2 linked regions of the Mucilaginibacter paludis DSM 18603 genome follow. The protein of the gene in region 2 interacts with the protein of the main gene of each other region in a pairwise test. Links are inferred from orthologs where the notes say so. Each region holds a gene or a part of one and is shown on either strand. Other genes may lie near its edges.

Region 1 (4,236 bases), 380 kb from region 2 along the record:
TTACCGTCAATTTTAGCTTTGGCTATATGGCTATCCAGCGTATCAGATCGTTTGCCCGCCAGTACAATCGTCACTATAAAAAAATAGGCGAGGGTAATCATCCATTTTATCACAACCTTCATAATTAAAAATTGAACGTTCCAAAAAAATTTGACAACTTTTTAAAAGTTGTCAAATTTAAAGGTGTCAGGATTCAGGGTGCGCTAATTCAACACCGGAACCAACTTGGTCAAGGTCTTAATCTCTTCCAGCAAATCGTCGCTCGGGTTAACCTTAAACGTTTTGGAGGGCATATCAACCAGCAAGGCTTCGTCCCTGTCCTGAATTTTAAAGCGCAGGGTACAGTTCTTTACCGGGTACTTCTGGTTGTTCACCGTGACCAGTTCCTGCAGGTTGTTCAGCATCTCCGTATTCAGGTCGGCCAGGTTCAATATCACCGTGAGCGATTTGGTAAACTTATCGCGCATCTCCGAAAGCAGGCTCATCTGGGTAATACGCAGATCCCAGTTGCCTTCCTGGCGAAATTTCTCTTCCACATTCCCTTTGATATGCAGAAAATAGCCGTCAACCATCAGGTTACGGAATTTAACATAGTCATCCCCGAAAAGGGCAAATTCGTACGAATCAAAATAGTCTTCAAAAACAAAGGTGCCGAATGGCTTGCCAGTTTTGGTGGTTTTATGCTGCACGCTGGATAGTAAACCGCCGATGCTGAGTTCGGAAGCAGTTCTGCGCAGGTTATTGAAGGCTATTTCGGTTTCCTCGCCGCCTTCCTTATTCTTCATCCGTTGAATCAGCTTTAAATCGGCCACGGTATGCTTGCAAAAACGCTCCAGCTCAATTTTGTAATTATCTAAAGGGTGGCCGGTTAAATAAATACCAATTACTTCCTTCTCGTATTTCAGCTTTTCAATCAACGGAAATTCCTCGGCCTCGGGCATGGTAGGCTCCGGGATATAAGAAGCTACCGAACCGCCGAATAATGACGACTGCGAACTGTTCTGTGTATTCTGGTAATCGTTGGCATATTTGGTGAGCCTTTCTATACCGCTCAAAACACCATTCTCTGTTTTGGCAAAAAACTGGGCGCGCTTAAAGCCAAAACTATCAAAGGCACCGCTGTAAACCATGTTTTCGTATGATTTACGGTTTACGGCCTTTGTGTTCGATCGCTGGGCAAACTCATAAACGGATGTAAAGGCGCCGTTTTTATCGCGTTCTTCTATAATACTTTCCACCGCCTTATCGCCAACACCCTTAATCCCCGAAAGACCGAAACGGATGTTACCATTGCCGGTAGCGGTAAACAATACCGACGATTCGTTTACATCCGGCCCTAAAACCAGTGTACCCATGCGGCGGCACTCTTCCATAAAGAAAGAGATCTTCTCCATGTTATTCTGGTTATTCAATACCGAGGCCATATATTCCGACGGATAATGCGCTTTAAGATAAGCTGTTTGATAAGCCACCAGCGCATAACAGGTAGAGTGCGATTTGTTAAAGGCGTATTGAGCGAAGGCCTTCCAGTCGTTCCATATTTTGGTCAGCTTATCCTTGGGGTGCCCTTTGGCTGTAGCACCCGATACAAACTGGGCCTCCATCTTGTTCAAAATCTCAATTTGCTTTTTACCCATGGCCTTACGCAACACGTCGGCATCGCCTTTACTAAAGCCGGCCAGTTTTTGCGATAAAAGCATCACCTGCTCCTGGTACACGGTAATACCATAGGTTTCGGCCAGGTACTCCTCCATGTCGGGCAAATCGTATGTAATGGGTTCCAGCCCGTGCTTACGCTTAATAAAGTTGGGGATATACTCTATCGGGCCCGGGCGGTAAAGCGCGTTCATGGCAATTAAATCCTCAAACTTATCGGGCTTCAGGTCGCGCAGATACATCTGCATCCCATCGCTTTCAAACTGGAAGGTACCGTTGGTATCGCCGCGCTGATAAAGCTCATAAGTTTTCTGGTCGTCCAGGTCTATGTAATCAATATCAATCTCGCGCCCGTGGTTTTGTTTGATCATCCGCAGGGCACCCTTAATAATGGTAAGGGTTTTAAGGCCCAAAAAGTCCATCTTAATAACACCCGCGTCTTCAATCACCCGCCCATCGTATTGGGTAACCAGCAGGTCGGAGTCTTTGGCTACGGCTACCGGCACAATGTTGGTTAAATCATCCGGCGCGATGATGATCCCCGCAGCATGCACACCGGTGTTACGTACCGAGCCTTCGAGCTTTTCGGCAGCACGCAAAACCTGCGACCGCAGATCGTTACCTTCCAATATAGCCTTCAATTCCGGCACCTGTTCTATGGCGTCTTTCAAGGTGATACCCAGGGTATCGGGCACCAGCTTTTTCATTAAGTTAACTTCGGAGAGCGGCATATCCAGTACCCGGCCCACATCCTGTATACTGGTACGGGCAGCCATGGAGCCATAAGTGATAATTTGCGCTACCTGGTTTTTGCCGTATTTTTCAACTACATAATCAATTACTTTCTGCCTGCCCTCATCATCAAAATCCGTATCAATATCGGGCATCGATTTACGATCCGGGTTGAGGAAACGCTCAAACAGCAAATTGTACTTCATCGGATCGATATTGGTGATCCCGGTACAATAAGCCACTACCGAACCTGCCGCCGAACCCCGGCCGGGGCCAATAAACACGCCAATATCACGACCATGCTTAATAAAGTCGGCTACAATTAAAAAGTACCCCGCAAAACCCATGGTGCGGATGGTGAAGAGCTCGAAATTGATGCGTTCTTCGGTTTCGAGGGATATATCGATATATCTTTCTTTGGCCCCCGTAAAAGTTAAGTGCTTTAAATACTCCCATTGGTTAAGGGTATCGCTTTCGGGGCCGGTGTGGATTGCAAATTCGGGCGGAATAGGGAAGTTGGGCAACATAATGTCGCGCTTCAGCTTCAACACATCTACCTTATCAACAATTTCGTTGGTATTATCTAATGATTCGGGGATGTCATGAAACAACTGCCCCATTTCGGCCTGGGTCTTAAAGTAGAACTGATCGTTAGGGAAACCGAAGCGGTAACCTTTGCCACCTTCCTCGTCGGTAGCTATGGGCGTACTTTGCATATCGCCGGTATTTACGCAAAGTAAAATATCGTGCGCGTTAGAGTCCTGCTGATCTACATAGTGCGAATCATTGGAGCAGATGGTTTTAACGTTGTACTTTTTGGCATACTTCAACAAGGTATTGTTGATGATGGTTTGCTCGGGTATTTCGTGGCGTTGCAGCTCAATGTAATAATCTTCGCCAAACAGATCCAGCCACCATTTAAATTCGGTTTCAGCTTCTTCTTCCGTTGCCTTTAAAATGGCCTGCGGCACCGATGCGCCTATACAGCAACTGGTAGCAATTAAACCTTTATGGTATTTTAAAATTAATTCCTTATCAATACGCGGCCATTTGCTGTATAGCCCCTCCATATACCCCAGGGAGCATAATTTAATCAGGTTTTTATAGCCCTCTGCATTTTTGGCCAGGAACAGCTGGTGGCGCCTTACATCTTTTTTCTCTTTGGTAAACTGCTTTTTGTGCCTGTCGTCAACCACATAAAATTCGCAGCCTACTATGGGCTTTACATTATGCTTGCCGGCTTCGGCCACAAATTTAAACACGCCAAACATGTTGCCGTGGTCGGTAATGGCCAGGGCCTTCATACCATCGGCGGCAGCTTTTTTGTAAAGTTTGGATATATCGGCGGCGCCATCCAACAGCGAAAATTGCGTATGTACGTGTAAATGTGAAAAATCGGGCATGGCAAAAAAATCTGGTACACTAATATCTTAAAGCGGATAACAAAAGTACCAAAAAAACAAAGCTAAAACGGAGTACTGTTGAAAAAATCGGCAGATCTTATTCAAGCCATTGACAGTTATAAGCTTATCATCGAACTACCAAAAATAAAAAATAAAGGGCCATCATGGGTGCTGTTAACATCGGCCTCCTTGCCATTTGGCTTTACCTCCGGCTAACCGGGAGCAAAACTTATTACAGGTTAAAAAAAGCAATTATTGAGACAGGGAATTATTAAGATGGCTTCATTTTCAAACAATCAGGCTATACCATTTTAAAAACTATCAAAACTCGTTCATTTTGGAGCGACGAAAGATTACATTCATCACGCAAGATGAGTACAAAACAAAATCACAATATGGTAAGCCTACGTACGCCATCTAAAAATAACAAAACATGCCTGCATTC
Region 2 (3,024 bases):
CTGCGCAGTAAAAAAAACGATTTCTAAATGACATACCGGTAAATGACTTTAGTCACTTTTAATATACCGTGTTTTTTTGGCAAGGTTTTTAAAGTAGCTTTGATATAAAACTATAAACCAATGAACAAACAAACATTTTACCCTGGTTTTAATGATGATAGTGAAGACAGGGACCGGAAATTGAAAGACGAATTAGGAGAAACGATAGACAAGGAAGATCTGAGTTTTAATGAGGATGAGCAAAGCTTTGAATACGATGTAAAAAGCGACGACCCGGATTATGACCATCCCGACCCTTACAATACGGCGGTGAAAAATGGTGGCGATATGGATTCTACCTACGACGAGGCAAACCCCGTAGCTGTTGATGAATATATTAAGGACGAATCGTTGGAGATGGATGCCGATAAATTAGGTATGCACGTGAGTAACACCGAAGATCTGGAAATTGATCCTATTGATGAAGTTCTTTCGCGTACACAGGAAGATGACCGCGATGATCTGGATGAAGAAGGCTATCCAAAAAACGACGAGCCGATGAAATAAATTGAGATAATGTGTCTGCCGGAGTTATAATTAAGCGGAAAGGCTGATCGTAACTCCGGGCTGCACTTCCTTCAAAATTCGATTATTATTCAACCTCCAGGTTAAATCGTTTTTTTAATTCGGCCAGGTCTGGGTTTTTGGTGGCCATGTGCTGGTACTTATCCTGTGCGGAGTATAATCTTTTGGTGGCCTTTACCTCGTCAATCCGCGTTTGTATCTCGATATCGAAATTTTTTAGCGATGTGCGCAAAAAGTTTAAAATAAAGGGCTTCTCATCTCTAAATGCGTTCTCCTGTACTTTGGTGCCTGCAATTACTTCAAATACATAAGGTTTAAGCATAACGGGGGCATTAGTAGTAAAAATACTGAGCAAATTCTTTTTACCGTCTTCTTTAACCTTCGCTGTATAGTGGTGCCAGTATTTTAAAAAGTCGTCATACGTAAAATTTTCCCTGTCGGTGCCTTTTAAATAGGGGTCGTCTTCTTTTTCTACTTCCGTGGCAACACCCTTGCCCAAATCTTTAAGCGAAGGTATTTTTATGGAGCTCGACGCGATATGCTGATTCGGAATAAAAATGGGCGGCTTTTCGGCTATCGGTTTTTCTACAGGCTCTACTTTAGCAGGTGCTGTTAAGGCTGGAGTTACACTAACAGGTTGGGTTTGGCTAACCTGTGGTGTGCTTACAGGCGCGGTTTTATCAGGTGCTTCGGGCTCGTTTGCTACTAAATCAGGTTTTTTTTTTACCTGCCCTTCGGGCTGGTTATTATTAAAGTTAGTTTGAGCTAAGTTGAGGGCGGCCATTATATGGCACATTTTGAGTAAGGCCAGCTCAACCTGCAGCCTTTGGTTTTTACTCAGTTTATAATTTAAATCGCACTGATTGGCAATGTTCATTGCCGATAGCAGGAACGAAACCGTTGCCGCCTGCGATTGCTCGATGTATTTTTTGCGGATGCCTTCGCTCACTTCGAGCAGTTTTAGGGTTTCGGCATCTTTACCTACCAACAGGTTACGTAAATGCTCGGTTAAACCGGATATAAAATGGCTGCCATCAAAGCCTTTTGAAAGTATCTCATCAAATAACAGTAATGTTTTGGCCGTATCCTCGCTAAGCAGGCTTTGGGTTACGTTAAAGTAATAATCGTAATCTAAAATATTCAGGTTATCAATTACCGAACGATAAGTAACATTCCCGCCCGAGAAGTTAACGATCTGATCAAACATCGATAAAGCATCGCGTAAGCCGCCATCAGCTTTTTGGGCAATGATGTGCAAGCCGTCAACCTCGTAACCGATGCTTTCTTTTTGGGCGATGGATGCCAGGTGGCCGGCCATATCATCAACTTTGATCCTGTTAAAATCAAATATCTGGCAACGGGATAATATAGTAGGCAGTATTTTATGCTTCTCGGTAGTAGCTAATATAAATATAGCGTATGATGGTGGTTCTTCCAGCGTTTTCAGGAAGGCGTTAAAGGCCGCCTGCGATAGCATGTGCACCTCATCAATAATATAAATTTTATACTTACCGGCCTGGGGCGGTATGCGCACCTGCTCAATCAGGCTGCGGATATCCTCAACCGAGTTGTTTGAGGCGGCATCCAACTCGTGCACGTTAAAAGAGTTACCCCGCTGGAAGGCCTTGCACGAATCGCACTCGCCGCAAGCTTCAATACCGGCTTGCAAATTGGTGCAGTTAATGGTTTTGGCCAGGATACGCGCACAGGTAGTTTTACCTACACCACGTGGCCCGCAGAATAAAAATGCCTGCGCCAGCTGATTATTTTTTATAGCGTTTTTTAGCGTGTTGGTTATATGTTGTTGGCCCACAACGGTATCAAAGGTAACCGGGCGGTATTTACGGGCCGAAACAATAAAATTATCCATCGCAACTAAATTAGAAATATCTGCGGGTATGTGCAAATGAAATACGCGGGGCGGATCAGGGAATATCTTAGATCAATCAACACGCAGCTAAATAACAGTGCCGAAAGTTATTTAATGCTGATTACTGTACTAACAAACATTGATGTAAGCCACATCTCGTGGCTTACATCAATAAAAACCGACTGGTTTGTTTTTAACAGCTTATAAACTGCTTATTTTGGAAACAACGGTGTAAGCGTTGCCTATATCAAGGCCAACGGCCTCATTAATGTCGCCGCAGCGTTGGTACGATTTAAGGCAGTAACCCAGGCTGGCCATATAGCTCGGTTCTGGCGGAATAATTACATTCAGCACGCCGTCAAATTCTTCACGGAAACAGTTGGCCAGGTCTGTGTAAAGGGCACCGCCCCCAACCAGGTAAAGTTTGCCGGCTTTGTCAAAGTCGGTATCGGTAAAGGTTTTCTTTAAGGTGGGCGATATAACCTCCTTATAATAATTGAGTAACTGGCTGCGGCGCAAATCGGTCAGGTCCTTCCGCTTGCGGTCAACCACAATGCTGCCGCCCTGAAAACTCTGGTTAATCATGTGTT

The links.
Region 1: the proteins of MUCPA_RS09405 (region 2) and dnaE interact in binary tests that used the Escherichia coli proteins (3 or more experiments, as listed by UniProt). The link is inferred for Mucilaginibacter paludis DSM 18603 from one-to-one orthologs.

Annotation. Positions count from the first base shown.
Region 1 is NZ_CM001403.1:1,903,641-1,907,876, forward strand. What follows is about bases 4-4,149. They hold dnaE (DNA polymerase III subunit alpha), read right to left. Parts: upstream 3,792-4,149; coding sequence 204-3,791; downstream 4-203. Other genes in these bases: MUCPA_RS08075 (XAC2610-related protein), read right to left, coding at 4-122. Outside these bases: more of MUCPA_RS08075, read right to left, coding at 1-3. UniProt on the Escherichia coli protein: DNA polymerase III is a complex, multichain enzyme responsible for most of the replicative synthesis in bacteria. This DNA polymerase also exhibits 3' to 5' exonuclease activity. The alpha chain is the DNA polymerase catalytic subunit.
Region 2 is NZ_CM001403.1:2,288,067-2,291,090, reverse strand. What follows is about bases 34-2,967. They hold MUCPA_RS09405 (DNA polymerase III subunit gamma/tau), read right to left. Parts: upstream 2,435-2,967; coding sequence 632-2,434; downstream 34-631. Other genes in these bases: MUCPA_RS09400 (ParM/StbA family protein), read right to left, coding at 2,636-2,967; MUCPA_RS09410 (hypothetical protein), read left to right, coding at 121-546. Also shown: more of MUCPA_RS09400, read right to left, coding at 2,968-3,024. UniProt on the Escherichia coli protein: Part of the beta sliding clamp loading complex, which hydrolyzes ATP to load the beta clamp onto primed DNA to form the DNA replication pre-initiation complex.